One region of the uncultured Paraglaciecola sp. genome, then DNA from elsewhere that is predicted to be linked to it. Evidence: predicted binding sites of a transcription regulator. Region 1 holds the regulator's gene; each other region holds the start of a gene.
The links. Region 1 encodes sigma-54, which starts transcription at its own class of promoters, with help from an activator protein. Its sites were predicted from a motif close to GTTGGCACGNNNNTNGNNT; they were not measured.
Positions count from the first base shown of each region.

Region 2: Q0Y52_RS00095 (PEP-CTERM sorting domain-containing protein) is a predicted target of sigma-54. The motif match lies at 5,701-5,719, and genes of this name have one in related genera.
Region 3: Q0Y52_RS13100 (kinase) is a predicted target of sigma-54. The motif match lies at 5,696-5,714, and genes of this name have one in related genera.
Region 4: Q0Y52_RS17605 (DUF3192 domain-containing protein) is a predicted target of sigma-54. The motif match lies at 5,056-5,074, and genes of this name have one in related genera.

Region 1 covers NZ_CALSOK010000014.1:118,642-126,865, reverse strand. The annotation lists gene Q0Y52_RS14180 (calcium/sodium antiporter) at 1-421, shown strand, start outside; gene Q0Y52_RS14175 (KpsF/GutQ family sugar-phosphate isomerase) at 446-1,405, shown strand; gene kdsC (3-deoxy-manno-octulosonate-8-phosphatase KdsC) at 1,405-1,959, shown strand; gene lptC (LPS export ABC transporter periplasmic protein LptC) at 1,956-2,522, shown strand; gene lptA (lipopolysaccharide transport periplasmic protein LptA) at 2,485-3,033, shown strand; gene lptB (LPS export ABC transporter ATP-binding protein) at 3,033-3,758, shown strand; gene Q0Y52_RS14150 (RNA polymerase factor sigma-54) at 3,927-5,420, shown strand; gene hpf (ribosome hibernation promoting factor) at 5,446-5,733, shown strand; gene ptsN (PTS IIA-like nitrogen regulatory protein PtsN) at 5,768-6,217, shown strand; gene rapZ (RNase adapter RapZ) at 6,218-7,060, shown strand; gene Q0Y52_RS14130 (HPr family phosphocarrier protein) at 7,060-7,335, shown strand; gene Q0Y52_RS14125 (hypothetical protein) at 8,186-8,224, opposite strand, start outside.
Region 2 covers NZ_CALSOK010000001.1:17,114-25,337, forward strand. The annotation lists partial or broken gene Q0Y52_RS00070 (transposase) at 1-761, shown strand, start outside; gene Q0Y52_RS00075 (hypothetical protein) at 1,045-1,215, shown strand; gene Q0Y52_RS00080 (acyltransferase family protein) at 1,392-2,435, shown strand; one part of gene Q0Y52_RS00085 (IS3 family transposase) at 2,642-3,552, opposite strand; one part of gene Q0Y52_RS00085 (IS3 family transposase) at 3,552-3,798, opposite strand; gene Q0Y52_RS00090 (hypothetical protein) at 3,938-4,222, opposite strand; gene Q0Y52_RS00095 (PEP-CTERM sorting domain-containing protein) at 5,797-6,444, shown strand; gene Q0Y52_RS00100 (hypothetical protein) at 6,639-6,839, opposite strand; gene Q0Y52_RS00105 (hypothetical protein) at 7,022-7,201, opposite strand; gene Q0Y52_RS00110 (IS110 family transposase) at 7,623-8,224, opposite strand, start outside.
Region 3 covers NZ_CALSOK010000013.1:238,027-246,250, forward strand. The annotation lists gene Q0Y52_RS13075 (hypothetical protein) at 1-200, opposite strand, end outside; gene Q0Y52_RS13080 (hypothetical protein) at 292-504, opposite strand; gene Q0Y52_RS13085 (sugar phosphorylase) at 875-2,653, opposite strand; gene Q0Y52_RS13090 (glycosyl transferase) at 2,664-3,887, opposite strand; gene Q0Y52_RS13095 (mannosyl-3-phosphoglycerate phosphatase) at 3,900-4,736, opposite strand; gene Q0Y52_RS13100 (kinase) at 4,729-5,619, opposite strand; molybdenum cofactor riboswitch at 5,836-6,006, shown strand; gene moaA (GTP 3',8-cyclase MoaA) at 6,000-6,968, shown strand; gene Q0Y52_RS13110 (molybdenum cofactor guanylyltransferase) at 7,015-7,617, shown strand; gene moaB (molybdenum cofactor biosynthesis protein B) at 7,620-8,159, shown strand; gene moaC (cyclic pyranopterin monophosphate synthase MoaC) at 8,168-8,224, shown strand, end outside.
Region 4 covers NZ_CALSOK010000021.1:34,999-43,222, reverse strand. The annotation lists gene Q0Y52_RS17635 (flavodoxin) at 1-389, opposite strand, end outside; gene truC (tRNA pseudouridine(65) synthase TruC) at 455-1,201, opposite strand; gene Q0Y52_RS17625 (YqcC family protein) at 1,203-1,526, opposite strand; gene Q0Y52_RS17620 (DUF3549 family protein) at 1,617-2,642, shown strand; gene Q0Y52_RS17615 (DUF3301 domain-containing protein) at 2,639-2,944, shown strand; gene Q0Y52_RS17610 (GNAT family N-acetyltransferase) at 3,807-4,454, opposite strand; gene Q0Y52_RS17605 (DUF3192 domain-containing protein) at 4,598-4,981, opposite strand; gene Q0Y52_RS17600 (hypothetical protein) at 5,178-5,486, shown strand; gene syd (SecY-interacting protein) at 5,483-6,046, opposite strand; gene queF (NADPH-dependent 7-cyano-7-deazaguanine reductase QueF) at 6,178-7,017, shown strand; gene ppnN (nucleotide 5'-monophosphate nucleosidase PpnN) at 7,057-8,224, shown strand, end outside.

The DNA of each region.
Region 1 (8,224 bases):
GGGTATGATACTGTTGCCAACAAGCGCCTACTTTATGGTAGATTCTGCGGAAGTGATAGCACGCTACTTTGGTTTAAGTGAATTAGTCATTGGCTTAACCATCATCGCTATTGGTACAAGTTTACCAGAACTGGCGGCTTGCATTGCAGGAGTGTTGAAAAACGAAGATGATTTAGCGCTAGGTAATATAATTGGTTCAAATATTTTTAATCTCTTGGCGGTACTGGCTATGCCAGGTCTTATCGCCCCAGGAGTAATAGATGAAAATGCGGCTACACGGGACAGTTACGTGATGTTAGGGCTGACAATATTACTCATCGTATTTAGTTTTAATTTAAAAGGAGGCAGGTGTATTAACCGAATGGAAGGTATGTGTCTAATTACTTGCTTCTGTGCTTATCAATATTTGTTATTTAGTTAATACAGCGACGCTTAGAATCACACTATGATTAAACAATCAGCCTTAAAAGTATTAGAAATTGAACAACGAGCAATCGCGCAATTAGCCCAATATATCGATGATTCTTTTGTAGAGGCTTGTCAATTAATTTTACCTTGCGAGGGTAAAATAATTGTTTGCGGGATGGGGAAGTCAGGTCATATTGGCCATAAAATATCAGCCACATTAGCCAGCACAGGCACACCCGCATTTTTTATGCACCCTGCGGAAGCCAACCATGGTGATTTAGGTATGCTCACCAAACAAGATATCTTGTTAGCCATTTCAAACTCAGGCGAAACGTCCGAACTATTAGCATTGATCCCTGTGGTAAAGCGCATGGGTGTGCCTATTATTGCTATGACATCAAACCCTCAGAGTACTCTTGGCAGATATGCCGATATTAATCTGTGCATCAAAGTTGAGCAGGAAGCCTGCTCACTTGGTCTTGCGCCTACTTCAAGTACAACTGCGACCTTAGTTATGGGTGATGCACTCGCCGTTGCGCTTCTCGATGCAAGAGGTTTTACGTCTGAAGACTTCGCATTGTCACACCCAGGCGGTTCATTAGGTAGAAAGCTCTTAATTAAATTAGAAGACGTGATGGTCACAAGGCAATCTTTACCTTTGGTCTCAGAACAACAAAATTTGCGTGAAGTTTTATTAGTTATTTCACAAAAAGCCTTAGGTATGGCAGGAGTGATCGATGACGATGGTCAATTATTGGGTATTTTCACAGACGGTGATTTACGCAGAATACTTGACGATAGAATAGATATTCACAAAACTAAAATCCATGAGGTTATGACCCCTAACTGCATTACAGCTAAACCAGAAATGTTGGCTGCCGAAGTCCTTACACTCATGCAAAAACATAAAATAAGTTCGCTTTTTTTAACTGATAATAATGGCAAACCAATAGGGGCTATCAATATGCAGATACTGCTTCAAGCAGGTATTATTTAATGTCTATGTTAATGACTCCTTATGGACCGATTGATAAAAAACTAATAATACAATTTAAGCAAATAAAACTATTAGCCTGTGATGTTGATGGTGTATTTTCGGACGGCCGAATTTACATGGGTCAAAATGGAGAGGAGCTTAAAGCATTCCATACACGAGATGGCTACGGGATCAAAGCATTACAAAAAATTGGTGTGCAAGTTGCAGTTATCACTGGGCGTAATTCAAATATGGTAGAGCAGCGGATGACATCTCTAGGAGTTCAACATATTTATCAAGGCTGTGAAGACAAACAGCCAGCTTTGCAAGCCATACAAAATAAAATATCCGTTACTATAAGTGAGACTGCTGCAATAGGGGATGATATGCCTGACTTAGGCATGTTTAAGGTGTCGCAATGTAATATATGTGTACAAGATGGCCACCCGCTTTTAGCTGCACAGGCGCACTATCAGACTCGGACTAAAGGTGGATTTGGGGCAGTGCGTGAATTATGCGATTTAATCCTGCTGTCTCATGGGCAGTTACATACCATACACAGCGCCAGTATATGAATCGCGTTACCCTGTGTATTGTGGTGTTATTTTTACTAGCATTAGCCTTGAGTCTTCCCGGATGGCTTGCTAAAGAAGTATTAAAGGTAGACTCGCAAACAGAAGACGCTTGGGTTCCTAATTACCTAGCAAGTAAGATGCGCAGTACATTGTATGATAAATTGGGACAGATAAATCATCAGGTTTTTGCCCAAAAGATGGAAAATTTTGACCTCCTTGGGTTCACATTGTTTAAACAACCTAACTATTTGTTATTTGCTCAATCACTTCATCCATGGAAAGTAGACGCACAGGAAGGGACATTATATGAAGATCAACGGATCCAATTTGAAACCGATGTAGAAATCACCAGCCTTGATAAGAAAGGTTATATACAAGTCATCCGCACCAATTTTGTCGAAGTAAACCTAGTGGAAAAGACCATGTATTCAGATCAGCCAGTCGAAATTATTGGCCCAAATTATGTGATAAACAGTAATGGCTTCACCGCTAGCCTAGAAACCCAAAAATATGAGTTATTAGACCATGTTAAAACCGTTTACCAACCGTCTGTTCCGTACTAGTTTTTTAGCAACGTTATTATTTTCGACTAATAGTTATGCTGGGAAAGATGATTTTACTAAAAAAATTGAACTGGCTTCCTTGTACCAAAATGCTGATGGCATTGCCAAAAGAGCAACTTACCAAGGCAATGTTGTGATCCTACAAGGATCTTTAAAAGTCAGTGCAGATGATTTAGAAATTGATGCCAGCAAGGGTGAAGGCAATGAAATATTTATCGCCACTGGTAACCCTGCTACATATTCTCAACAACAAGAAGATGGCAGCATGGTCACTGCCAAGGCAGATAAGATTGAATACCATCGTCAAACTCGCTCCCTATCATTAGAGGGGAATGCTGAGATAAAGCAGAATTCTAGTAGTGTGCAAGGCAAATCAATCACATTTAATATGGAACTTGAACAAATCATAGCTCAAGGTAGCGATCAAGAAAGTGGCCGTGTTATTACCACATTCCAGCCTGTATCAAAGCCTAAAGAACTTGAAACAGCCCAACAGGATGAACAACCTTAATGGCCGTATTGAAAGCCACACATTTAGCTAAGTCTTATAAGTCTAGACAAGTTGTAAGAGATGTCAGCATTGAAGTATCGACTGGTCAAATAGTGGGTTTATTAGGACCAAATGGCGCTGGTAAAACCACCACTTTTTATATGATTGTTGGGCTAGTACCTTTAGACAAAGGTGACATCTATATTGATCAACAGAATCTTACTCTGCAACCAATGCATGTGCGTGCTAGGCAAGGCATAGGTTATTTACCACAAGAAGCATCAATATTCAGAAAGCTAACCGTATATCAAAATCTGATGGCGATATTACAAACTCGTAAAGAATTATCAAAAGAACAGCGAGAACAACAGGCCGACTCATTATTGGACGAATTTAATATCAACCATATTCGCAATAGTTTAGGTATGAGTCTGTCTGGCGGTGAACGCAGAAGAGTAGAAATTGCGCGAGCCTTGGCGGCTGATCCAGAATTTATATTATTAGACGAACCCTTTGCTGGGGTTGATCCCATTTCAGTTAACGACATAAAAAAAATAATTCAACAATTACGCGATAGAGGTCTAGGTGTATTAATTACCGATCATAACGTGCGTGAAACCTTAGATGTATGTGAAAAAGCATATATAGTGAGCCATGGCGAGTTGATAGCTTCTGGCACTTCGGAAGAAGTTTTAAGTGATCAACGTGTAAGAGATGTATACCTAGGTGAACAATTCAGGCTATAGTTAAAAGAATATTACTTAAAATATTAAGCTTCCAGCAAAGCTGTCAAGCAAGCGAACTTGATTAGTATTTTATGATTGATGTGGGATAACTTCGACAACACGCTGTAATTTCTAGAATGAAGAGTTCATCTCGTCTGATAACAACAACAGATTAAACATAAGAAGTTAATGAAACCCTCTTTACAGTTAAGATTTAGCCAACAACTTACAATGACACCGCAGCTGCAACAAGCCATAAAGCTATTGCAATTGTCTACTTTGGATTTACAAGCTGAAATTCAAGAAGCCTTAGACTCTAACCCGTTGTTAGAAGTAAACGAGTCAGATGACAGTGGTAGTGGCGAAAAAGCCCTTGAAACTAACCACAGTGCCGATAATAAAGATAGCGACAGCACTCAAGTTGAAGTCAATGCGGATAGTGTCGATAGCGGCGATGCCCTGCAAAATAATGACATACCAGAGGATTTACCCTTAGACAGTACTTGGGATGAATATTTAAGTGCTTCATCAGCCCCTTCCTCTATGAGCAGTGCAGGATCAGCAGGCGATGATGATCAAGTATTTCAAGGCGAAACCACAGAAAATATTCAAGACCATTTGCTTTGGCAAATGCGTTTAACCCATTTTAGCGATACCGATATTGCTATTGCTATGGCCATTATCGATTCTATCGATGAAGCCGGTTATTTGACTATTAGCACTGAAGAAGTCCTAGCCAGTATGGATGACGAAGAGATTGAACTGGACGAAGTTGCAGTAGTACTTAAACGCATCCAGATGTTTGATCCCATAGGCTCAGGCGCTCGCAGCGCCCAAGAATGTTTACTAATCCAATTACGGCAGTTTGCATCAGATACACCTTGGTTAGAAGAAGCCAAGTTGTTGATTACTGATTACTGCGATCTGATAGGCAGTAAAGACTATCGTACTCTAATGCGAAAAACTCGTCTCAAAGAAGAAGAGTTGCGGGAAGCCATGCGTCTGTTGCAAACCCTTAATCCTAGGCCAGGTACTGCCATAGTCACAGGTGAATCAGATTACGTTATCCCTGATGTATCTGTTTCTAAGAAAAATGGCCGATGGAAAGTAGAACTTAACCCAGATAGCCTTCCTAAACTCAACGTCAATCAGCAATATGCAGCGATGAGCAAAAGTGTTAAGAACACTTCAGACAGTCAATTTATTCGTTCACATTTACAAGAGGCAAAGTGGTTTATTAAAAGTGTTGAAAGCCGCAACGAAACTCTTCTTAAAGTGTCTAACTGCATAGTGCAGCAACAAATGGGTTTTTTTGAACATGGCCCCGAAATGATGAGACCTATGGTGTTGAACGATGTCGCTGAAATGGTAGATATGCACGAATCCACTATTTCGCGAGTTACAACACAAAAATACATGCATACACCAAGAGGTATTTTTGAGCTGAAATACTTCTTCTCTAGCCATGTAGCCACAGATGCAGGCGGAGAATGTTCATCAACTGCAATAAGGGCATTGATTAAAAAGTTAGTAGCTGCAGAAAAACCCAGTAAACCTTTAAGCGATAGCAAAATTGCTCAGGTGTTGGCCGACCAAGGCATTATGGTAGCGCGGCGAACAATAGCAAAATACCGGGAGTCACTCATGATCCCACCATCTAACCAACGTAAGAGCCTGCTTTAGGCGAATTGAAGAAGGAATAGGCGATATGCAAATTAACCTTACCGGCCATCATGTAGATATTACAGATTCTTTAAGAGATTACGTACATACGAAATTTACTAAACTAGAACGACATTTTGAGCATATAAATAATGTTCATGTAATATTAAATGTGGAAAAGCTTAATCAAAAAGCGGAAGCCACTTTACACCTCAGTGGAACAGAGGTGTTTGCTACATCTGAACAGTCAGATATGTATGCAGCAATAGATGCTTTAATCGATAAACTTGACCGCCAAGTGATTAAGCACAAGGAAAAAATTAAACGCCATTGATAGCGTCAACGATAAACCACAATTAGAATTCATAATGGAAATAAAAGATATTCTTCATCCTGACTGTACTTTATGTGCAGTTCAAGGAACCAGTAAAAAACGAGTACTTGAACTTATTAGTCAAATTGCTAACCAACATTTAATTGATGTTGATATTGACCAAGCTACTATTTTGTCTAGTCTGACATGCAGAGAAAAAATGGGCAGCACTGGCATTGGCAATGGTATTGCCCTGCCACATGGTCGCCTACAAGAACTAGAAAATGTTATGGCTATTGTATTGACCAGTAAAAAACCAATCGATTATGACGCCATAGACAATGCGCCTGTTGATATCTTTTTTGCTATTTTAGTACCCGAAGACAAAGCATCTGAACACTTAGGCACTTTGTCTGCTATTGCCACGAAACTAAACAATAAGGACACGTTAAGCCTAATGCGCCAAGCAAAAACAGACCAAGAGTTATTTGAGGCACTAGGATAAATGAAACTTATCATTATTAGTGGGCGTTCTGGCTCAGGTAAATCTATAGTGCTGCGCTCATTAGAAGATCTTGGCTATTATTGTGTGGATAATATTCCAGTTAACCTTTTACCCACACTCACTCATACTGTAGTTGATGAATACGACCAAGTGGCCGTTAGCATCGATGTCCGTAACTTACCAAAAGATCCTAATGAGCTAGTCGAAATTCTTGATTATCTGCCCTCCACTTGGGATATGACCATACTTTATTTAGATGCCAGCGATGACATGTTGATTAGACGTTTTAGCGAAACAAGACGACTGCATCCTTTATCCAAACAAAATAAGTCTTTGTCTGATGCTATCCAAGCAGAAAGCCAATTACTCGCACCTATTGCCGAACGTGCTGATTTGTATATAGACACTGACCAACTGTCGGTCCATCAGCTTGCTGAATTAGTCCGTGAACGCATTTTAGGTAAAAAAAGTTCTAGACTGGTCTTGGTATTCGAATCCTTTGGCTTTAAGCATGGCATACCAAAAGATGCAGATTATGTTTTTGATGGTCGCTTCTTACCTAACCCTCATTGGGAACCGGACCTCAAACACTTAACAGGGTTAGATGCACCGGTGCAGATATTTTTGGGCTCGCAACCCATAGTGACTAAGTTTATTTGGCAAATTCAAAACTTAATTTCCACATGGTTACCCCATTTAGAGCGCAACAATCGCAGTTATGTCACCGTAGCGATTGGTTGCACGGGCGGCCAACATAGATCCGTTTTTGTTGCTGAAATGTTAGCCAAAAATTTCAGTAACTCTCACCCTGATGTACAAATTCGCCACCGCGAACAAAACTGATGCCTAGTTTCGAAAAGACACTGGTGATCGTTAACAAATTAGGGCTTCACGCAAGAGCAGCCACGCAGCTTGTTCAGCTAACCAATAAGTTTGATGCACAAATCACGCTACACCAAGGCGATAAGCAAGCCTCAGCCAACAGCGTACTTGGCTTAATGATGCTCGAAAGCCACCAAGGTAAAGAAGTGCGAGTCGTCAGTGAAGGTAAAGATGCACAAGCAGCAATGGACGCGGTAGAAACCTTGATCGTCACTAAGTTTAATGAGGAGGAATAATAAGCTCTGAATAACACTTTTTGTTTATAAGTAGAAATGAAAAGCTTCGCTTCGCGCCATCGTCCCGCGCGGTCGCCACCCTCTAACCGGTTACACTTTTTATACTGTGTTTCTTTGCACTTTATACTAATCAGAAATTATCCTTATCGACAGAAAGGCGACGTTGAGCATTCTCAACTGAAATAAAGCCAAGTCGCCAGACAACTAAACGAAAGACCAAGAAAGACGTTAGACTATGAGACACCAGCAGAGCGATTTAACCAGTGTGTTGCAGTGACCAGTTGAACTCACACCTGATAGCTGACCTAAGCTTTTGTTGATTTTTAGCAACGATGTTCGACGAGAATGCCCTATATGGAAAATTTCATCGGAGTATTTTTATTAATAACACCTTTACCTTACTTCGGTTTCTAAATAAAAGGTGTCTACAAATTTAGGAGAATAACACTATGCTGTGTTAAACATGAGAGATACTGTCTTGTAGTGATAACTGTATTTTTAACTTAAAGAGGGCTCTCGTCTCTTGGTACATCCATATTTTCACTTGGAAAGGTGGCTATCACTGCGAGCGATGCTACGTAGAAACCTGCAGCAAATTGCAAAAACCACTAATATGTTTTAGGAAACCGTTATCACTTAGAATCTGTATATCAATCGGCATTATGCCAAATAAAATAGATACAATTAATGCTGTCCCAACTGGCCAAAATATGCCTAACTGGACTTGACTGGCACACTTCACCTCATGACCCACATTCACCAAAGTCTATATGTTTTTTTCTCACTGCAAATTCGTGACTTAAGCCCTTAATACACGAGTGCATTATATAGGTTCTTTGCTGAATGCCGCTCACAGCTGTTGAGTGAAAAACTGGTACGCACTACGGTC
Region 2 (8,224 bases), on a different contig from region 1:
CTTTGGATGGGCTAGAAGAAGATCCCATGTTACAAATTCACGGGTATTCAATTACCTACCGTATAGCGACAGGTTCACAGCAGGGGCGAAAGGTATTTACGCTACAAACCATTGCTCCTAAGATAGACCAAGGTGTTGAATCAGACCGTGTCGCAAATGTAGCAGGGTTCAATCTTCATGCGGGTGTAATGAGTGACGCTCAGGATAGGAATAAACTCGAAAGACTTTGCCGTTACTTATTTTGAAGAGAGTCCCGCTCTACAGTATCAGAAAAAAGGTTGGCAATAACGACTTACGGGAAAATTCGTTACCAACTTAAAACACCCTATCGTGATGGTACCACCCATGTGATCTTTGAACCGCTGGATTTTATCGCCCGTTTAGCTGCCTTGGTACCTAAACCCCGAGTAAACCTCACCAAGTTAGATGAGAAACATCCCTATTTCTCACCCTACGGGCAATCTTTGCTTGTCCTAATTCATTCCCGATGAATTAGTCATGGTGTTTTTGCGCCAAATAGCAAAAACAGAGCTGAGATCTCCCCCTATAAGGCTAAACAAAGAAAGCAGGGGGCACATCGAAAACCGGATGGCACTAACCAAAAACAAACCAGTGACAAACGTAAATCAATGACCTGGGCGCAAAGGCTCAAACGGGTTTTTGGGATAGATATTGAAACTTGTGCTCAATGCGGCGGTATGGTTAAGGTTATTGCGAGTATTGAAGACCCTGTGGTGATCGAAAAGATCTTCAGCCATCTGAACAAAAAAACCAGCAAAATTGATAGAGAACGTTTGCCAGAAAGCCGCGCACCACCTCAATTTAACTTGTTTGAATGATCACAAATGAATAAATCAAAAGAGCTGGTTTGTATAACAGCATGGGAAGTATTGTCTTTTTAGCTTAAACTGCCAAAAAGCAGTCAAGTAATAGACAAAAAAAGTCTGAATTTTGATGGAACATCGACATAAAAGAGAAATAATGGCTGAATATGAAGAAAAAAGACTGACTGCATAGACTGCATACTTTAGATTATCAGGATAAATGGCGTTTATTCTGCCTATACTCTCAGCTAATCAGTTAGCTTCATTCCCTGCGGAACCTTTTAAAACCCCCGGCGCTTTGATTATACGAAATGGTATTCGCCCAAAGGATAGTGCAGCAGATAAAGGGCTTGAAGTGAATAGGCTTGATAATTGGTTAGCCAAGTTTTAGGGTTCAGCGGCTAAAGTGGACATGGAGTGAGGGTATAGTTGTTTACTAAAACAAATCGTAGCTAAATGACAATTAAAGAAATAGCGAGTAAATGGTCATTGGTTTGTATGCATTCTTTTATGCAAGTTTGCATTTATTAAATTGTTTAAATACTTCAGAGTAGAATAGGTAAAAACGTGGAAAGAGTTAGTTTAATAGATACAGCAAAAGGGCTTTCAATTTTATTAGTAGCATTACATCACTCTAATCTTAAAAATATATTTCCGGAACTGATTGAACCAATGGGCTTGTTTAGAATGCCAACGTTTTTTCTTTTATCAGGTATTTTTTTCAGTTTTGCTGCCCCACCTACTAAGTTTTTTTTAAAAAAAACTAATGCCTTATTAAAGCCTTATTTTGTTGTACTTATTGCTTTATCTATTATTAATTTATTAACGCAAAATGAAATGTTACTTTGGTACTTGAAGGGGATGTTTTGGGGTAACGGAGGAACAATTCAATGGGTCGCCTTGTGGTACCTTACTCATTTATTTGTACTTTTTTGTTCTGCATTTTTATTATGCAGTTATACACCCTTTTTAAAGATACCAAGCTTATTTCAATGGCTAATGTTATTGATTTTACTTGTATTCGGTAGTTCAATAATCGATCTTGTCTATAATGTTCCTATTCAACTTTTGGGACTCGAAGTTAACTTACCAGGGTTACCTTTTTCTATAGATATTTTACCAATGAGCTTGCCATATTTTTTAGCTGGTTATCTATTAAGAGCGACTCTTCTCAAGTTTAAACCGAATGTTTATTATACGTTTATGACTTTTGTTATTTTAATAACCATCATTACTTTTACGGATGCGAAATTGGATTTTAATGAGCGGGTATTTCAACCTTTTCCTGCGACAGTTTTAGCATCTATTTGTGGTATATATCTGCTGATTAGTTTTTCTTGGATTTGTACCAAAGTTAATTTTGTCGCTAATGGGTTGCAGTCGTTAGGAAGTGCGAGTTTGTTCATATTGCTTTTTCATATTCCGATAGGGGGATGGTTTTATAATTATTCTTTTTCATATTCCTCTAGCGACAATTGGCTAATATTTTGCTCATTGTGTTCTTTCATCTTAAGTTTTACTTTACCAATAATTATAAAAAAGGGAGTAGCATCCAGTCATATTTTGTCTTTACTTATGCTTCCTACTTTAAATAAAGAAAAATCGGCATGATTAGTAATTCATTTTTGTTGAAATGACTGTAGCCATAATAAGGATCCGCCACAAAACAACATCCGAAACTGATTGGTCTCTTTATCCTGCCTCACTTTCGGATCTTATTTAATTCTAGATCCTAAAGCGGGTTATTGGTTTAAGTTTAGAAACTTTTGTCTTTAAATGCCTTTTATATTTAGTGTACTGGTCAACTCCTGTTCTGGTCAAGTCCAACCGGACACTTTTCTAAAGGAGTTTTCAAATTCAATTGGCGATTGATCCAAATTAGCTGAATGTAGTCGCTCAACATTATAATATTTCATGTACCTAGCAACATCTTCTCGCATATGTGTTCGAGTGGGCTGCGGTACTTTAAACAACCAATCATGCTTTAAACTTCCAAAGAAGCGCTCCACAACAGCATTATCCCAGCAAGCTCCAACATCCCCCATACTAGCTCGACAACCTAATCGCGACAGTAGATTTCTAAAGCCTTTACTCGTGTACTGAGAGCCTCTGTCACTGTGAACCACCAAACCTTTTGGTGGTTTGCGTAAGTTATGAGCCTTTATCAGCGCTTGCTCGACCAAATCACGCGTCATGCGTTTTGATATATGCCAGCCCACAATACGGCGTGAGTACAAATCCATGACAATTGCTAGATATAACCAGCCCTCACCAGTCTTTAAATAGGACACATCACCCGCCCAAATTTGATTGGGTCCAACAGGATTGAAATTCATATTTAGCAAGTTGTCAGCCACAGCATCACTGTGTTTGCGCTTGGTTGTCACTTTATAAGCTATTCGCTGAGTCACAACTAATTTAAGCCGTTCCATTAACTTAATGGCGCGATACCGCGTTATTTCAAAGCCTTCTTTGCGTAGTGCTTTAGCAAGCTCTCTGCTGCCTAAACTGTTTCGACTTGCCTTGAATAATGCTTTGGCTCGTCGATACAGTCTTAGCATTTGAGCGCTAATGAGTTCACCAGGTTTTTTTAGCCATGCGTAGTATGCTGACGAACTCACTTCCATCACTTTACAAGCAACTGACACCGGATACTTAGCATCAAGCTCACTTATAAAAGAATATCTTACTTCATTTCTTTCGCGAAGAAGGCACTGGCCTTTTTTAGGATTTCACGCTCCATTTGTAGACGTTTACTATCTTTCCTGAGCTGAATTAACTCTGCCCGTTCATCACCAGATAATGCATCACCTAGTGCCTGTTTCTTATGCTTAGCTACCCAGTTGTAAAGTAGTTTGTCTGTCACACCTAAAGATGCAGCAGCTTGTACGATTGGATAGTCTTGCTCTATTACCAGAGCGACCGCTTCTTGTTTAAATTCTGCGGGATAATGTTTATTTGTTCGTTTAGTCATATTCACCTCAATTAACAGGATTATAATCCTTTATTGAAGTGTCCGGTTAATTCAACCACAACATCCATCCGGACTCTTTTCTTAAAGAATTTTCATACGCTATAGGGTGAGCTTCGGGTGTATCCCAGTTTCTGACAAATTATTTGCGCCCGAATAAGACCACATTTTCTGGCAATTCCACTTCCTCTTTGTAGCTGGCAGACAGCAAATTCCAACCCTCATCAAACCGTTCACTTTGAATTAAACTTCTTGCCGTTAAAACTCCCTGACCACCCGCAATATCCCATCGCATGCCTGAACATTTCATCCGTTGTGTCACCAAGGTTTTGCACGATGCCTCCGTTACACCAGACCCAATAGGTAAATTATTTTTGGCCAGTTCAGCATAATTCATTCGTGACAAATTGTTTTTGAAGTAATTCAACTCCGTCAGGATTTGTTTTCGCTTCGGGTGCTTTTTATGGAGGTAGGTCAGCGTTCGGATGACCCGTTCGGCACCACTGCTTGAACAATTTAGCTAAGGCGCTTTCGCCCGTGCGACGTGAAGTCGTATGTAACGCTGTTCACCGCGATAAGAGTGAACCATCTGTAACACCAGATGACCCTATGACTCTGAATAAAGTAGCGAGTCTGACAATGTAACAAAGTCCGCTGGACGGGAAATGAATCGCGAGAGGAAGTTCCTCCTGACAACCACGCAAGTCGTGTAAGTGCTAGGGAGTCAGTATGATGAATGTAAGTGAACCCATGTAAGATGCGTTATGCGCCAAGCAGCGGAAATGGTTAATACGCTGTGGCCAAAACGGCAACGAGGGCAGGAAAGAGATTGGGCCATACTCTTTCGTGATCGAGAATCCCTTCGCCGATAGCGAGATAGAGAGAACAAGTTTGTACCCTAGATTATTATATTAATCTGACAGGCGGCTTCAAGCTCAAAGCAGCCGTTGGTGATACTTTTAATGAGTGCATGTCTACATATCAGTATGAACGATATTTGTAGACAACTAATATTATAAAGGGGCACAAACCGCCATAGACATTTTGCATTATTCACCTCTTGATTCGATTTCGTTCTAGCTCGCTTTCTCCCAATACCGAGCGTAAGAGGCTATCTCGATTTCGCCTCCCAAACGAGTTCAAACAATAAGTGTCATATTGATAAAATCAAAACTATTTGTCTGAGTGGGTAATCATTAAAAATCAATATGACACGCCTGATATTCATTTCAAATAAATACAATAATAGTCAGTACAATAAACAAATATTAGGAAATGCAGTAATGTTTTCATGTAAATATCTGCAGACTAAAACGAATGTAATTCATAAACTAATTTACTAGGTTTGCATACATTCTTGTAAATTTACGTAAAGTGTTATGGCAATTGAGGGATCTCTAAATCATTTAGAAAAGTTCAATAATCAAAAAGAGAACGCTAGATTAATCACTGTTTCAGTTGGAATAAAAAGTAGGACACCCATATCTTAGATCTTTTAAAATCATTACGTTAGAAGTAATATTGTTAATCGACTTAAACAACAAATATCACACGCCATTACTCACAATACTGTCGTTTTTTACTTTAATAGTTACCCATATTCACACTCCAACTACTGCCCTGCACTTCGGGAAATTACTGCAACCCCAAAAATTATTGCCGACATTCTTGCCCTTTTTCGCTTTTCTCAATATCATAAAAAGATATGGGTGTCCCGGCTTTTGCCCTGATTATTCGCCGAAAAACACCATGAAAACGGGTGAGTTTTACTTGGGGCTTGGGTCCCAAGGCCGATAAAGTTTTAATATGCACAAGTAAAAAGTGTCGACATTCTTTACATATTGTAAATTCCCCTTTGAAAAAAATTCTACAACACACTGTAAAATATATACTTTATATTATATTAATGGCATTATACTTGCTTTAGTTAAGAAGCATTAAATTATAAATATGCCTAGCCTACGGATCAGGCTTTTTTAAAAAGACAAAAAGGGTGAAATAATGAATACACTAAACAAATGTGGAGCAGCATTGGTACTAAGCTTGTCTTTCGTTTCATCCGCCAACGCTATGGTAATCGAAGGTCAACTATACAATACAGGTCTTGATGGCACAGGGGCTTTGGTCGCAGCTACTGGTGGCATAGATGGTAACTGGGACGTTATCCCACCAAACGGTGATGCAAAAACTTACTACAACAACGCCTATTTTGATAATGACGACAACTCCCAGTGGATATCAACCGATAGAGCTGGCGGCACCACATATAGAGACGCCTTATTCTCAACAACATTTGATCTAACCGGCTATGATGCGAACACTGCCGAGATTACAGGTTTGTGGGGTGTTGATAATTGGGCAACTGTTTATCTGAATGATATCGAAACTAGCGTAACTTTACCTTTTGGTGTTTCATCTTTTAAGTCGCTTCATGCATTCAGTATTGCCGACAACTTTATTGATGGAAAGAATATCCTTACAGTGCAATTAACTAACGGTTACCCCGATCCAAACAATCTAGCATTCGGCCCACTAGCTATACGCTTTGATGATTTAAAGCTAACAGCTGTTCCGGAACCTGCGAGCCTTGCTCTACTCGGATTAGCTCTAGCAGGTCTAGGTTTTAGCCGTCGTAAAGCAAAAGCCTAAGTTCACTCGTTAATATTTAAGAGCCCACCTAGCCAGCCGGGGGGGGGGGCTTTTCTAGGCCATTATTATATATACCAAGAAGGTCACACCATTAAGATCTGATAATGGTACTGCAGGTACGAGGATACGAATTGATTTTTGCAGTCGGCAATGACGAAATGATCATGCCCCACCTTTTTATTTTAAGTAAATATTTAACGGCCGATTTTTTCTACTAGACCTTGCTGTTGAAGTGCTTGCCAGAATGCTTCCGGAATATCTTCTTGATACCAATCATTGTTTTTTCCAATACGAGATGCATTCGTCATGCCAATAGCAACGCTTTTGACGACTTCAAAGCACAGTGGATATTGAATCGCCGCAGCGCCTAGGGTGACGTTAAATTGGTCACACACCCGCTCTATGGCGATGACTTTTTTAAGGATGCCTTTCGGCGCAACTATCCCTATTTCGCTCGCTTTCTCCCAAAAGCATTCCAAAACGGCATAGTTATTTTAAACAGAATAAATGAATAGCGATTCAAGCTGGAAATTACCTCTAAATTGGATTTGGACAGAACCAAGATAACCTTCTCAGGCTAACGTAAACTTTCAGATAAATTTTGGTATCCCAAAACAGACCGACCACCTTCATTTAGCTGTGGTCGATTTGTAAGAAATTGGACAATGGTGTTCATCGAAGCTTTACGTTGCATAAAATATTTTATGTGCATGCCATTTGGGTCATGCATGCCATTCGTGCCATTCGGGTCACCCATTAGTTAGTTCCGGTCAAGCAAGTATGTAAATTTCCTTGGTATTTTTTTACCAAGTATTAAGTTGTACATGAACCGCTAATTTGTTGCTTATTAATACACACCTAAAAATCACAATGTTGGTGTCAATATGCACCAGTCACCCATCTGAATTAAAGCGGTGTAGTCATGCAAATTAGTATGACTACGGCTCTTGGCTTTATAAGCCTCAGTAATTATTTAGTGCCAAGATTAATCCAGTTCTTTGCAGATTTTTCTGCAACTTAACAGATCTATGGTTCGGCTTTATTCAAACCGTCCAACCCGTTATGGCTTTAACCTTGGGCATATCTTTTTACAACAAATAAGATGGTATCGTTCAAGGCCCAATCAGATCTAGTGGTTTTACCAACCCCATTTGTAACTCATGAACGATGCCAAATTCTTAACAAAATGCTTTTTCTGCATCAAACGGTACTTTGTCTCGTAATACATAAAAACAAGCTCTTGCCAATTTATGGGCCACGGTTTTAATGGCAACCGTTTTATTCGTTTTAGCTAATTTTCGTTGATAGTAACTTTTAACCGTTTTGTTATAACGAATGGCAAAGTTAGCCGCTTCAACAAAAGCCCAGGCTAGGTATTTGTTACCATTCTTGGAATTGGTTTTACCTTTCTTTTTACCGTTGCTATAACGAGCGCCACTGACGCAACGGCAATAGGAAGCGTAATTTCCTACTTTATTAAAGCGATGAATGTCACCCGTTTCTAACATGATAGTGAGCGCGAGAATATTGCCAATACCGTCAATGGTGATCAACTCTTGAAAATCGGGTGTTAATTGAACTTGTGCTAATACTATTTTTTCTAATAGTTTAATTTGCGCTTTTAGGCACTTCATCACGGTAAGGTTACAAATTGTTGCCTGCGCTGTATTTGGTAATGGGAAATGCTTTTCAATTGCTGCAGGGGTTAACTGTTTTATCTTGTTATTGCTCATTTTATAACTCAGATGGCGCATGTATAGCCCTTGAATAGACAAAAGAT
Region 3 (8,224 bases), on a different contig from region 1:
CCAAATGTGATAAAAAAACCATCTTGGTGGATACCCATTTCAGTAAAAATTGCACTAAGAATACTGTCTGCTTTTGCTTCTTCCATGCTGATAAGACCATCTTTGTCAGTATCTAGTGGATGAACTATTATTTCCTCAGACTTAGCTAATAAGTTAAATGAGGCAAATGTGACGATTGATGCGAATACAAACTTTCTCATAATGTTTTCTTCCTTTAATACTAAGGTAAATGGTGAATATGGGGAGCAGTTGATTACCAAGTTCGCACAGCTCCACAATTAATTTATATAGTTAATTTTCGTTATCTAATTCACTAATTGACAGATAACCGTCTTTATTAATGTCCAGTTCAGAAATCATTGCCGCTAACGAAACATCTTCTGCAGCCTCTTTAATACTAATTCGGCCATTGTTGTCAGAGTCCAATTTAGCTATTAAATTTTCATCAGCGATTAATGCTAATGATATAAGTGATAACGCCACCAATGCGATTAACTTTTTCATAGCTTGAATCTTTCTCATAGTCTAAAAACAACAAATATAGATAAATAGTAAACCGCTTTGACTGACTGTTTGCTGCTAATTTTTTCACAAAAATTACGAAGTGAAATATCAATAAGTATGGAGGGGGTTTGCTTATTTGTTCCTGTTACCACCTTAATTTATTTATGGAAACTGTTGTGCCAAATTATTAATTAGCAATTAAAACAACTACTTATATAAGGGTGGCGTTGTCAATATGTTTGATATACACGACTAATGTGTTATTTGTGAAAGTCAGTTATTGATTGAAATGGGTAATATATGTAAATATCAATTAAATAGAGTAGGACTTATGTGCTACACAAGTCCTACTCTATTTAACCAAAACACTCTATTTAACTAGGTTGAAGGACTCACTACCAATATTAGATATCCACATAGATTGATAAGGTGTTAGCTGGTATTCAATATCTTCCAGACTCATTGTATGGCCGCTGATAAGGTCAAACCAAGTGTCGGTACCAATTAAGTTAATGTCACTTAACCTAACGTTTTGTGGTTCATCGGTCACATTGAATATGCAAAAAATACTTTGTCTTCTGTCTATACTTTGACGCCAAAAACCAAATATTTGTTCGCCTAATTGTAACGTAAACTGGGTGGCATTAGGATGGAATGCTGGTTGTTCTTTGCGAATATTTAATAGCTTTATCATCCTCGCATGTACTTTGCTTTGTTGGCTATAGGGTGAAGCAAGTTGTTCCTGTAAATTTGTATAATCCCATTTATGCCTATTGATAGAACGTGTGTGACTGGTGTTTTTTACTTTTTCATAATCATTACCAGTGCCTAACAAGCTATGAATATAAATGCCTGGAATGCCTTCTAAGCCAAACATTATGCTATGGGCACATATAAACCTGTCTAATCCCCATTTGTCAGCTCCTTTTATGGTGCCTTGCAGTGCATCGTATAATGCAATGTTGATCTCATAAGCCTTTTGTTTACCATCTTCGGTAGTACGCCATGAAATTCTTCCACCAAAATTTTGCATGGTATTGACCAAAGACGTGAGTTCTTGATCTTCAAGTAGTCCCTCTGCAGGTCTTAATCCTATGCCATCATGGGACGCGATGAAATTAAAAAAGAACGTACCATTTTGGGCGGGAGGCATACTACTCAACCACGCCTTAATGTGTCTACACGAACCTGTTACTAAAGTATTGACTAACAGAGGTGGCAGCGAAAAGTTATAGATACCATGAGCTTCGTTGGCATTGCCAAAATAGGTTAGGTTTTGCCGATTAGGTATATTAGTTTCGGTTATAATTACAGCGTTGCTTACAGCATGTTCTATTAGTATGCGTAACAAACGAACCACTTCATGAGTTTGTTCAAGGTTTATGCAATCAGTACCTACTTTCTTCCAAAGAAAAGCAACTGCATCCAAACGAAAAATCCGAATGCCGGTGTCCAGATATTGCCGTATAATTGAAACAAAGGTGTCAAGGACCGCAGGGTTCCTAAAATCAAAATCAACTTGATCATGACTAAATGTACACCATACTTGTTTTTCCCCATGCTTCGTCTTGGTTAATCTAAGCAAATCAGAGGTTCTTGGTCTTACAACGTCGGATACATCATCTTCTAATGATGCAGTAAAAAAAAAGTCACTGCCTGTGCCTTCACCTTTGATAAAATTCTCAAACCATAAACTCCTGGATGAACAATGATTGATCACCACGTCAGACATAACGCGATAGTCTTGGGTAATTGATTGTATGTCATCCCAGTCACCTAAAGATTCGTTAACACTGGAATAATCAATTACCGAAAATCCATCATCGGAACTGTATGGAAAAAAGGGTAATAGATGCACGCTATTGATTGCACCACCACAGTATTTTTTTAAGAAACTGTGTAAAGAGTGAAGTGGTTTTTCTCCTGTCTTTTCAATGCTATCGCCATAGGTAATCAGCATGACATCTTTCTGATCCCAATTATTATGATGACTTTTAGGCGTTACTAATAAGTCAGCAGTATCAATGCGCATGGTGTGTAATAACTGCTTACATAAATCTGTGTAAGGCTTTTTTAATTCAACGTCTTGATAAATCACGGCTAAATGATGCTCAACACGCTCTGTCAGTTGTTCTAATACCGATAACATTGACTGCCCCTTAAGGTTTAAACTCTAAGTAATCTTGCTCTACCGCATCTTTTAATTGTTCTAATACGTCAGGCATGGCACTCACTACACGGTTCCAACTAGGAATGAATGGAGTTTCCATTGGGTTATCTAAGAAACTTTCTCCAGCTTTCATAATATTGCTGGCAAATAATTCAACTGCTTTTTCTTCACTATGAATATCCAACTTCAGACCATTCATAATGGCATCATTATTATAGGTTTCTATGAAATCTAAGGCAATCCGATAATACGTGGCTTTTAGTGATCTAAAAGTCTCAGTGGAGAAAGTTTCACCCTGAGTGGCAAGTTTCCTAATTAAGGCTTTAGTGATATCGATAGACATTTTAGATAGTCCACCTTGATCGTTATTTGCCGATAAATCTTGGTGTTTATGATCGTAAGTTTTGGCTATATCTGCCTGGCATAATCTATTATGGGAATAGTTTCGTTGCATTTCAGACAACACACCGATTTCTAAGCCCCAATCACTGGGAATGCGGATATCATTTAACACATCACGCCTGAAAGAAAATTCGCCCGCTAATGGATATCTAAAACTGTCCATATATTCAAGATATTCATTATGACCCACTACTTTTTGTAAGGCTCGTATTAAAGGTGTCACTAATAACCTTGAAACCCGACCGTTAATCTTTCCATCAGCTACACGGGCATAATAGCCTTTGCAAAATTCATAATTAAAAAGTGGATTTGCTACCGGATATATTAATCTTGCTAGTAGGCCCCTGTCATAAGTCAGAATATCGCAATCGTGCAATGCTACCGACTCTGCTTTGCCTGTCGCCAACACATAACCCATGCAATACCAAACATTTCGACCTTTGCCTAATTCCTTAGGCGCCAATCCTAACGCTTCTAATTTTGCATCTAAGGCTTTAAGTCTTGGTCCTTCATTCCACAATACGCGGTGATTTTGCGGTAAAGTGCCAAAAAAATTGAGAGCATGTTGATATTGTTTAAGATTGGCTCTGTCAAGGCCAATTACGATCTGAGATAGATAGGGAACTTTACTTATATGGTCGATGATGTTGGGTAACGCTGTGCCTTCAAGCTCGGAAAATAAAGAGGGTAATATAAGCGCCATAGGACGTCTTTTTGAGAACTCTACAAGTTCCTTTTCTAATTCCTCAACGGGCCTTTCAGACAAGTTATGTAAGGTTGTGACTATGCCATTTTGATAAAAATCAGCCATGATATCTCCGTACTACATGTTAAATTGTTTATGGGTAAATATTATTTTCTCTAGACATTCTGTCCAACCAGTTGGGCCATAAGCTTGGCTAGTATAAACGTCTGTTTGTCTGGATAATGTTGGTGGTGCATTTGTTGGTGATAAAATCCGTACCGCTATATCTGCAACCTCTAGCATGGCAACATCATTTTGTCCGTCACCCAAAGCTATGGAGGTACATTGTTTTACTTTACGTTCATTTTTAAACTGCTGTGCTAGCCAAGTTAGCGCTGTGCCTTTGTCACATTCTCCAGATAGGTGTAAAAATCGTCCTCCCTGCAAAGGTGTGACTCCAAGTTTTTTAATAGTTTGAACAAATATATTTTTTGTATCTGCACTGCCCAACCATAAAATAGGTTCACCGTACTCTCTAGTGGCAGCTAGTCTTGCCTGTCTTACTGAAAGCCCGGTTGCCGTTATTATTTCTGTATTAGACATGTTAGAAAAATGATTAAATTCGCCTGCAAAAAGTACTTTTAGCTCATCTATTAATGACAACCAATGCTCTCTTGGTTTAGAGAATTCTTTCACCCAGTAGCCATTTTTAGATTTTGTATCCCTAGGCTGAGTTTTGAAATAAAGAATAGGGATGTAAATAGCGGCCCCATTTTCGACAATAAAAGGCCCCTCTAATCCTATTTGTTGTCTTAAATCAATGAGTTCAGCGAAGGTTTTACTGGTGTTAGGGATCACAGGTATATTGATAGAATTAAGTCTATGTAGCATTTGTAATGCTGGGGCAAAACTATAGTTGTGATGGTCAAGTAATGTCCCGTCTAAATCTGTAAAAACTAATACATCGTTAACCATGGACTTCCTTAAGCTTATGAGCGGTGATGGCCCTTTCATGATTTAGTTCAAACACGTGGTCTGATGTGTTTGGCAATGTATCAAGTGCATGTTCAGTTAAACGTTGATAATGCTCAATAAAGCGCTGAACTTGCTGTTCATCCATGATGCCCTGATTGTTATTTTTGTCATTATTGGCTGTTGCAGCAATAAGCTTTTGTTCCTGCTCTAAACGCCAAGCATATATATCCTCAAAACAAGGGGCTTTTAACATCACCCATTTATTCATCCAACTATAGAGGGGTTTATAATGCAGAGAAAGTTGTAAGTTGACATGGTTACGCCAAGCTGCGTTATCGTCTTCTATTGCCTCTAATCCATTTACTGGTTGTGTTAACTGTTCAGGGGTTTGCGGCTCAACGCCCCAACACCAGCCTTCAAAAATTACTATGTCCACTGCAGAAGATACCTTTGTCCAATATGATGCAGGATGAGGGTTATCTGTGGCTTTATTAAATCTTGGGATAGTCGTGGGTTGTTGATGTTTTAGGTTATGCATTACCGATTTAGCCAGATGCATATTGTGAGTACCTGGCACTCCACGGGTGGTAAATAAAGGATGTACATCGGTTGCTATTATTTGACGTTCTATGCGACTAAGGTAGAAATCATCCAATGACATTACAACCACGTTCATGCCGTAAGTTTCAGTTAAGTAGTCTTTTATAAAGGCTGATAATGTCGACTTGCCAGAGCCTTGACTGCCATTAATTCCAACAAAATAAGTTGTCTTTGCACTTAATTGGTGCAATTTGATCTCTTCGGCAAGAGGAATAAAGTAATCTTCTGAGATTAAAGAAAAATCAATGGGGAGCTTATTTTTGTTGATGAAGGTGTTGATCATAGACTGTTGAAATCTCTGTTTTTGCACTTTATCCGTGCTTTTAATTAAACATTTAATAAGATACTAGTGAAAACCATTACAACTTATGTGCCATCTTGCATCGATTGGCCTGTAAACATTGCTTACCATTTTAAAAACACAAAAGTGGTTTACCATTACAAAATTATGATTATATGTTACAAATAGGTAACTATTGTTTGACCTCATAGTCAGATAATAGGTGCATAACTCCGAGCTATCTCACCTAAATCTAAGACAAGGTTTTTTAGCCGTGAATTTGGCAACGTTGCCAGTTCGCCAGGGTTGTAAGAGAAATCGAACAGCCTCCCGCAAGTGACACAAATTTTTTGTCACTTCACTTTGGAAAGGTGTTAAATAATATGTTAGAAGATAAATTTGGACGTCGCTTCCATTACCTACGGCTGTCTATAACAGATGTGTGTAATTTTTCATGTGATTACTGTTTACCTGATGGTTATGCTTGTGATACCGACCGTAACTTTTTGGCATTGTCTGAAATTAAAACCTTGGTTAATGGATTTGCCTCATTGGGCACCAGTAAAGTACGCATAACCGGTGGCGAACCCTCCCTTAGAAAAGACTTGCCTGAAATCATAAAAGCCTGTTCATCCGCCAATGGCATTGAGCATGTCGCTATGACGAGTAACGGCTATAAGTTGGATGCTGATATTCATAAGTGGGTGGATGCTGGACTTGATTCACTCAACATTAGCATCGATAGCCTCGACCCTCGTATGTTTGCAGCGATTACCGGCCATAATAAACTTAAGACTATTTTACGCGGTATCGACAAAGCCATAGCCTTAGGTGTAAAAGTAAAAGTCAACGCTGTATTGATGAAACAATACAATGAAAAAGAGCTGCAAAATTTCCTAACTTGGCTAAAAAATACACCTGTAACGTTGAGGCTGATTGAGTTAATGCAAACGGGTGACAATGTGATGTTTTTTAACGAGAACCATGTTTCTGGTATGCCAATAAAAGAACAGCTTCTTGAAAGTGGATGGAGCCAACTGATTCGAGATAAAACAGCAGGGCCTGCTCAAGAGTTTTTTCACCCTGATTATCAAGGCAAGATAGGCTTAATTATGCCATACAGCCAAGATTTTTGTGCAACCTGTAATCGGCTAAGGATTTCTTCTACTGGCAAATTGCATTTATGTTTGTTTGCTGACCAAGGTCTGGATATACGACCTGCTTTGCAGTCAGCTGACAGCAGTGAATTGCAAACTAAACTCATTGATTTGTTGGGTGATAAAGAGGCGACACATTGGTTACAAGATGGTTTCACAGGTGCGACAAAACATTTAGCTATGTTAGGTGGCTAATGAATTCTCAGATGAAAATGGTGTTGGTTTTTGGGGGGTATCATAGATGTTAGCTGGGGTGATTTTAGCGGGCGGAAACTCAAGTAGAATGGGAACAGATAAAAGTTTGTTAACATTACCAAATAGCCGACTATCGTTACTTGAACATTGCCAACGTCAATTGGCTTTTGTGTGTAATAATATTTTTATCAGTGGCTCTCAGCATGATCAGGGTATTGCTGATGTTATTCCAAATTGTGGACCTTTATCAGGTATTCATGGGGCGATAACGCATTTTGAAATGCATAACAGCAACATTAGTGAGTTACTGGTGATAGCGGTAGATATGCCAGATTTATACGCAGAAGATTTTGACCATTTACTCAAGATGGGCAGAAAAAATCGGTGTTTATGCATTTTTGAACAGTGCTTTTTACCACTTTATCTTCCGCTATCAGTCGATGTGACTGAATATTTGGCGAGTGCACTTAAGCACCAGCAGGACGAATCCTTGGTAAAGCCAAAACAGCGCCAATATTCTGTAAAAAAGATGTTGAGTTCTTTGCAGGGTCTACAAATACCTCCTTTGAAAAACACTCAATTAGGCAATATTAATACTCCAGAGCAGTGGCATCAGCGCTGCGATGAACCACCATTTATTGGGACTTAGACATGACAATGATTGAATCAACAACTAAACAGGCTCTGAATATCGCGGTGTTAACTGTGTCAGATACTCGCAGTGAGGAGAATGATACCTCTGGGCAATACCTTAATCAGGCTGCAGTCGCTGATGGTCATAATGTAATACACAAAAAAATTGTAATAGACGATAAGTTTCAAATCCGAGCGGTGGTATCTAATTGGATAGCGGCTGCTAATATTCAAGTTGTTTTGGTGACAGGTGGAACAGGCTTTACTGCAAGAGATACTACTCCAGAAGCCATGTTGCCGTTATTTGAAAAAGAGATTGAAGGTTTTGGTGAATTATTTAGACATGTGTCTTACTTAGAGATTGGTACATCAACGGTACAATCAAGGGCGTTAGGTGGCATGGCCAATGGTACGGCAATATTTTGTATGCCAGGCTCTACTGGCGCGTGTAAAACAGCGTGGAACAGCATCCTTCAACAACAGTTAGACTCGACCCATCGCCCGTGTAATTTTGTTGTTCATTTAAAAGACATTACCGAATGCTCAAGCAGAGGATAATACTTAATATGCAAAACCAAAGTGAAGGTTTGACTCATGTAAATGAGCATGGGAAGGCCAATATG
Region 4 (8,224 bases), on a different contig from region 1:
AGAGTTTCGGATGCATCAATTTCCAGTAGCTCTGTAATGGGCTTGCCTTTCAATTCAGTTAACAATTCGAAAATTTGTCGTCCTGCACCGCAGTATGTCTCACCATAACTACTATCACCAAGGCCGGCAACAGCAAAAGGTTTTTGTCCCATCAATGGAGATTGATCACGTAAGTCTTGAACAAAAAACTCTAAATTAGGCGGAATGTCACCCTGCCCTGTGGTTGAGCTAATAAACAATATAGACGAGACCTGTTTAAAGTCGTTCAGTGTCGGAACAGTAAACACTTCAGATTCTATTCCTTGCCCACTCAACATAGTTTTGACTTCTTCTGCCACATGTTGTGCATTGCCATAGACTGATCCTACAAAAATACCGATTTTACTCATATTAAAAATCCTAATTGTGTTGTGCTAATTTATTGAATTTTGGTTTTTGGAGATACCCTACACATCTACAATTTATTTATTTTGTGTATTTGATGGTGACTTACATGCCATTTTTCTAGTAAATCAAAAATATTCTTATCTAAATCGCAACGTAAAAATAACTGCGCTTTAGATACAGGGTGCGTTAGAAGCATTGACTTACATGTCAAAGCTAATTGATGAAAGTTAAATTGTTGTCGTATGAATGTATTGTGCTTACCGTCGCCGTGGGCGGTATCTCCGACAATAGGGTGGTTGATATGGGCTAAATGTCGCCGAAGCTGATGTTTACGACCTGTTTTAGGCGTTAGTTGCACCAATGAATACCGAGCAGATGCGTACTTACTCACAGCGAAGGGCAATTCAAACTTGTCTAGACAATTAAAACCTGTCACTGCTTGTTGCGCTGGTTTATCTAATTTAGTCATTTTATCAGCTATTTTGTCGTGTTTTTCCTTCAGTGCATAATCTATTTCACCTTCATCCATAATATGCCCTCGTACAATCGCCAGATAGGTTTTCTCAATTATTTGAGCGGCAAACTGTTCACCTAATTTTTTGGCAATATCAGCAGACAAAGCGAAAATCAATACACCGGAAGTTGGTTTGTCTAATCGATGAACTGGAAAAACATATTGACCAATTTGATCACGTAATAATTGAATGGCAAACTTAGTTTCTTGCTTATCCAGCATACTGCGATGCACTAAAAGCCCCAGAGGGTTATTAATAGCGACTAAATATTCATCTTGGTAAATAACAGAACGCTGCATGTTATGAAGGGGCAGAAATTAAATCAATTTGTCTTATCACTTCCATAAGCTTTGGCTTATTATAAGCAGTGCCAAAACGTTGTTGTGCCATTGGCAGCAGCTTAAAATCATCTGGCAATGTACTTTTGAAATTGACAATTACTATCATTTTTGGAATAAAAACAAACTGCAACCATTGTTCAAAAGACAAAGTGTCTAAGGCAAAGGGCAATATACTTTGAAGGGCTTTGTCTGGCGGTGTAGAACTCGACCACAACATCTCTTCTCGCAGACTTTGTTCCAATTTTATGATTAGAATTTCGACTTCTTTATGACTACGTGGCATGCTCAACTGTAATTACCTGAGGAAATAGATGTTATGTGTATTTTCTAATCATTTTAATTTTAATAAGCAAATAATGTACGTAATAATAACATGAGTCAGATCAATACTATCAGCGAATTTTTACTCCAAGCTGGCACAGACTATCGCGTTTTCGACATGGCTCGTGGTATCAGGCAACTTGAGTCTCAACTTTTTTTAGAGATCGAAAGTGCTACTTTGCCCGCTCCCTTCCCCAGACAACAGCATGCTTGGTTTGGTATTTTATTTTTTGACAAAAAAATGAGCCATGAACGTTATATTTGGTTTGTTAAATTACCTTTAGATGAACAGGGCTTAGTAATTGCTGCAGCACAACAACAGTTTTTGCAGCTAGTAGTAGAAGCATTAGGGCAGACGCTAGACAAGCAAAACAGTACAAATAATCAGCTGCCTGAAAACCCTTTTACATTTGTTCCCAACCAACAACAACTGGCTGACTTTAATAGTATCGGGCGAATTGAATTAGATATTCCCTTGTCAGAACACTTAGCTTTAGTTGAACAATATTTAACACATCCTGAACGACACGATTGGCGCACGCTTCCTCTGCAGGGAATAGCTGATTTTACCGCGTCTTTACAACACGGCCAACGCAGACATCTGTTGTTAAAACAATTCTCGACCTTACCCCCAGACATGCAATATGCTTTGTGTGCATCATTAGAGAATCATCAGATAGATGAAGATATTAGTAAATTGTTAATTAACTGGTATCACCAAGATGTCAGAGATGAAAAAAGATTACACAGTGTTCTCAGAGGACTGTGCCAAAGCCAAGATAAAACAGCAGTCAGTTCGCTGATATCTTCAGTACTCAATTCCTCAGACGGGCTAAAAAGTTCAGTACTAATGCTGATTGCCGCAAGGCATTGGCAATATTTAAAAGAATCAGCAATTCTGAGTATTTATGTCGAACTATTGGCAGTTTGCGAAGACACACCCTTCATTGGGTTGTATTCTGACTTAGTGCAAATACCAGAAGTACGGGAAGCTATGTTAGGGGTTTTACGCTGGCCCCAAAAGAGCACACAGCTCACGCACGCTATCGGTCAGCTATTTGGTCAAAATACACCATGAACTTATATGATTTAATATTACTTATTGTCATTTTTCTACTGGCAGCGATGTTTTGGCGTATTCGAGCCATATCCGAAGCTGTCAAAATACAGCTAGATGCCTACTGTGAAAGACAACAGTTGCAATTAATTAGTGTGGCCAGGGTAAAAACTCGTCTCGGAAGTTATAAAGGTAAGCTTGATTTTCACAGTGAGTTTGTCTTCGATTTTTCTGGAAATGGTGAAGATAGCTGTCAGGGTCAAGTGAATATGATTGGTCTAAAAGTACAAAATATCGATACACCAGCCTATCGAGTTGAGTAGTTTTGAGTGTGATGATAATGAACAGTTTGTGTTGTTAACAAAGTATAATTGAGTAGAAATGAAAAAGGCGTAGCCTGAAATTTTCAAGCCACGCCTTTTAGGAATTTTGAGATTCCCTCTCTGCTGTCCGTTGCAAAATTTGTCCTGAAAATATCCGTATTACGCCCTTTCCCTCTAGTCTCAATCATCCCGATGAGCCACTCATCCTAAGTGTGTCCTTATTCCTTACATCCCATAAACCCTAATGGGGCACCTTACTGGTGTATCCTAATCCTTTTACTTGGTGTTCCTTTTCAAGTATCACATCACTGTGAATCCTAATCCATAAGCTTTACATCCTTGCAAAGCACTCATCCTGAGTTCCTATCCTTTATCTCGTATCCTATACGAGGCACAGTCCATTGTGATCCTAATTCCTAAACTTTACATCCTTGCAAAGCACTCATCCTAAGTTCCTATCCTTTATCTCGTATCCTATACGAGGCACAGTCCATTGTGATCCCAGTTCCTAAGCTTTACATCCTTGCAAAGCACTCATCCTGAGTTCCTATCCTTTTGATGCAGCAGCCTTGCCGCAATTTCCTTCAATCCTAAAGTAGTCCAAGTTCATCCTTGATGTCTTCCTGACTCGTCGTGTTTCCTTGTGACAGGTGTAAATATAGAGGAACTAGGAAAGTTTACGAGGGGGTAAAAAAATAATATGGAAATATATTACGGACAAAAAAAAGGTGGACTGCTTTATTTGTTGTAAAACAATAAGTTGAAATTTTTGTAGGTGTAAAAGCAATATTAATTGACGACTTCACTTACGCCTTTGTACGAAATCTCTTACATGAAGATAGCGATATGCTTACAACCTAGTTTATTGGATTTCGCGAGGCCTGAACATCAAGTGTCCTTTAATCTGGCCTACGTCTAATTCTTCAACCAAATCGTAGTGACCATCTTCAAAAAAAGATAAGCATTTTGGCAATGTCACATACATACCAACCCCTTGACTATCCAAGTCTTCGAGCATAATACCTTCAATTGCACTCATCAATACATGTCCTAATCCATGATCTTGTTGATCAGGATGCACACCAATTAGAGACAACATGTGGAAGTGCTTGGCAGGCACACGGCTTCGCACTATAGTCTCTTTTTCGACCATTTGTTTGGTACCAAAATAACCTGCGGTCAAAAGCATTTTCAATCGCCAATGCCAAAATCTATTAGGACCTAATTTGGCATCAGGGTTCATTAAGCAAGCAACAGCAACCAATCGTGCATCATCAAACAAACCAATCATAGGCTGCTTAGCTAACCAAAAGGCATTTAATTCTTCTCTGATCGCTGAACGTAAACGAGATTCATATCCCTCTTTTTCGTATTGAAATATATCAACAAATAATGGGTCATCATAATAAGCGAGATACAATATTGATGCGGCAATCTTTAGATCTTCGGCCACTAAGTAAACCGCTTTTATGTTGGCCACGTCTGCGATTTGTTCTTCTTGCAATTCCATAACGATTGGTTCCTAGTATGTTATGCCCGTATTTTACCCTGTGGATGTTGACTTGTTAATCGTTTGTTGCAAATCAAAAAATCATTTATTAGAAACACATGTGTCGGGAAATACATCTGCGGTCTAATTGCTCACTGAGAAAATCAGTGAGCTAATGACTGATCAACATAAATGTTATAGGCGCTCTCGCCCCACCCTACCAATGCAGTATTTTTAAATATCAAAGGAGTACATTCATCTTGTGTAGTGACGCCGTCACCATCTTTACGTTGAGTTCGGTAATATAACACCTGATATGTATCGTTACCTTGGGTATAACGCTCATTAAAATCTGCAATACCCATGAGACTTAAAATTTGCTCATAAGTAGCATTTTGTTGTAATAGCGAAATATGTTTACGATTTTTTTGCTCTTTCTCTTGCCACTCAGAATGATGACCATATTCGCCATCAGTATTTACAGAAATAATACAGCCACTCAACCCAAGTGATAATCCCAATAATGCGGCGATTACTAATTTTTTCATTGATCGTTCCTTAATATTCATCATTTTAAAATGTTTAGTGTTAAGCGACTACAATAGTCAATTTGGCTATGAGTATTCAAAATTGAGGCCAAACCGTTAACCTTATGTTTTATATAAATATATGGTGATCACATGAACAAGTGGTTAATATTATATAAGTATTTCTGATAAAAATTTAGGACTTTTAACCAATCGAATGAGCAACATCGACTACATTATCAATTTGTGTTTTGACATTTCTGAGCAGGGTAAAACCCCTTCTGTGGCTTTAATCAGGAATATGGCTCATCACCCTTTAGCTATTCCCGAGGTCATTAAAGGTTTACGTCATTGGAAAGCAGACTCAAATGTCCGCCCTAAAGTCCAACACAAACAATTAAATGATGGTTCAGCCACCAACCAATCATTACAACAACGTGTCTCACAGCTTGAGACTCAAGTAGCGACTATAATGGAACAGCTAATTAGAATGTCGGATGGAGTATCGAATAAAAAGAACGGTTAATTCTTGGAAACTGACGGTTGTAAAGACTGAATAAAGACCGCTAGGTTTGCTGCCACTGCCTTTTTTGGTAAAAGTCCGACTTGCTCTAGCATCACTTCGCCGCTGGTGTTATCCACCGTAAGAATGTAATCATCTTCGTCTGTTAAGGCAACAAAGAGTGTCTCTGGTTGCTTCAACCTCCTTTTCATTAGTATGTGCCCAACCAGGTTTTGCTGTAATCGTTCAAAATCGTTCTGATTCCATGGCTGTAACAATTGTAAATAACCATTGCTTGACTCAGCACATAGATTATCGCTCCAATATGCAGAGTAATAACTGATAACATCTTGGTGAATTTTCATTTCTAAAGCTTTTTCTAAATCATTAAAGTTAGCTGACCCAGAGCGTTTAATAGGTTGCCAAGTAACTCTATCACCTACATTTCCTGGGGTTGTATAGCAGTCTGAAGGCCATTCATTATCATATTCAACTGTGACCATCTCAGGATAATTTTTTGCTGCAATCAAATATTTTTTAACATACTCATCTAACGCAGCTGTTACTTGTTTACTCATCAACATTCTCTTTAAACGCCACCATATATCCTGCTAATCTAACATCATTTTGAAAAAATGATATCTCAAGGTTTTGACCAAAGCAGTCATGAGGTAGACTTATCGGCACAAAGTGAACATAACAATAAAGAGTGAATGTGAGCGAAATAATTGATAAACAAACGACGCTTGTCGGATTAAGTTTAGGCAAAGCGACCGAGTACAGAGAAATATACTCGCCAGACTTGTTGCAAGCAGTTCCTAGAAGCATGAATAGGGTGGAGCTAAATTTAACGGCTGAATTGCCATTTTATGGCACTGATCGATGGAATGGCTACGAATTATCTTGGTTAAATTCGAAAGGTAAACCTCAAGTAGCTATTATGCGCTGTGAAGTACCAGTGTATTCACCAAATTTAATTGAGTCAAAATCATTTAAATTGTACTTAAATAGCTTTAATCAAAGCCATTTTGACTCTATAAGTCTAGTCGCTGAAGCCTTAACGAAAGACTTATCTCAATGCGCGGGGGAAAAGGTTCAAATCGAACTCTTTAAACCAGCAGCATTTTCCCAAATGCAAATTTCTAGCCTTGATGCGGTATCTATCGACGATTTAGATATAGAAGTGAAGAACTATCAACTTAATCCATCTAATTTAATCGCCGCCGGTAAACAGATTGAAGAAACTTTGACGAGTGATTTGCTTAAGTCAAATTGTCTGATAACCAATCAACCTGATTGGGGAAGTGTTTTCATTCGTTACCAAGGTCAACAAATAAACCACGAAGGATTATTACGTTACCTTATTTCATTTAGACAACATAATGAATTTCATGAACAATGTGTAGAGCGTATATTTTGTGACATCATGACTCATTGTAAACCTAAAAAGTTAAGCGTCTACGCAAGATATACCCGGCGTGGGGGGCTCGATATCAATCCGTTTAGAAGTAATTTCGAAAAAATATACCCAGAAGTAAGGCTGGCAAGACAATAAAGAGCCTATATGCACCAAAACAACTAAATTCAGGTGATTATGCATAAGATTCAACTCAATCCTATAGGGGCTATGAGCCAACTATCTCATATGGAAGTTAACTTGCTTAGCGAGTCTTCAGATAGTGACTTATACAAACTGTTTCGCAACTGCTGTTTAGCTGTTTTGTATAGTGGTGCTGAAATAGATGATTGTGAAAATATATTCGCTCCTCACCACAACTTTTCCGTCAATTTGATTAGCCGAGAAAGAGGAGTGAAAGTAGAGTTGGTAAACCCACCAGCTCATGCTTTTGTGGATGGAGAGTTAATAGAAGGTGTGCATGAACACATCTTTTGTGTGCTGCGTGATTTATTGCATATGGGCGCAAAGTATTCAGATCAGGCGCTACGGGTGATAACAGATTCTGATTACATTACACATACTGTATTTGATATGTTGCGCCATGCGCAAACTATCAAAAATACTGCAGAATTAAACATGGTGATATGTTGGGGTGGACATTCGATTGGAACTGTAGAATATCAATACACGAAAGAAGTAGGCTATCAGCTAGGCTTGCGAAAACTCAACATTTGTACTGGCTGTGGTCCAGGAGCCATGAAAGGGCCAATGAAAGGTGCCACCATAGGTCATGCCAAACAACGTTACAAAAATGGCCGTTACTTAGGCTTAACAGAGCCAGGGATCATAGCCGCCGAACCACCTAATGCAATCGTTAATGAACTAGTAATAATGCCAGATATCGAAAAACGCTTAGAAGCTTTTATTCGTTTATCCCATGCAATCGTTATCTTTCCGGGAGGAGCAGGCACGGCAGAAGAGCTGCTTTACCTAATTGGTATCATGTTGGATGACAAAAACAAAGAACAAGTATTACCTATCATTCTCACTGGGCCTGAGCAAAGTAAAGCTTACTTTGAATCCATTGACCATTTTATAGGTGAAGCATTGGGATCTGAAGCACAAAAGCTATATGAAATAGTCGTAGGCGACGCGGCAAAAGTAGCGCAGATTATTAAGCATAAAAATAGTTTAGTCAGGGATTACCGCAAACAAACTGGCGATTCATATGATTTTAATTGGTCACTAAAAATTGCTGCGGAGTTTCAGAGTCCTTTTATTCCAAATCATAGCAGCATGGCAGAACTCAACTTACATTTTAACCAACCTAAAACCGAACTTGCTGCAGCGTTAAGACAAGTTT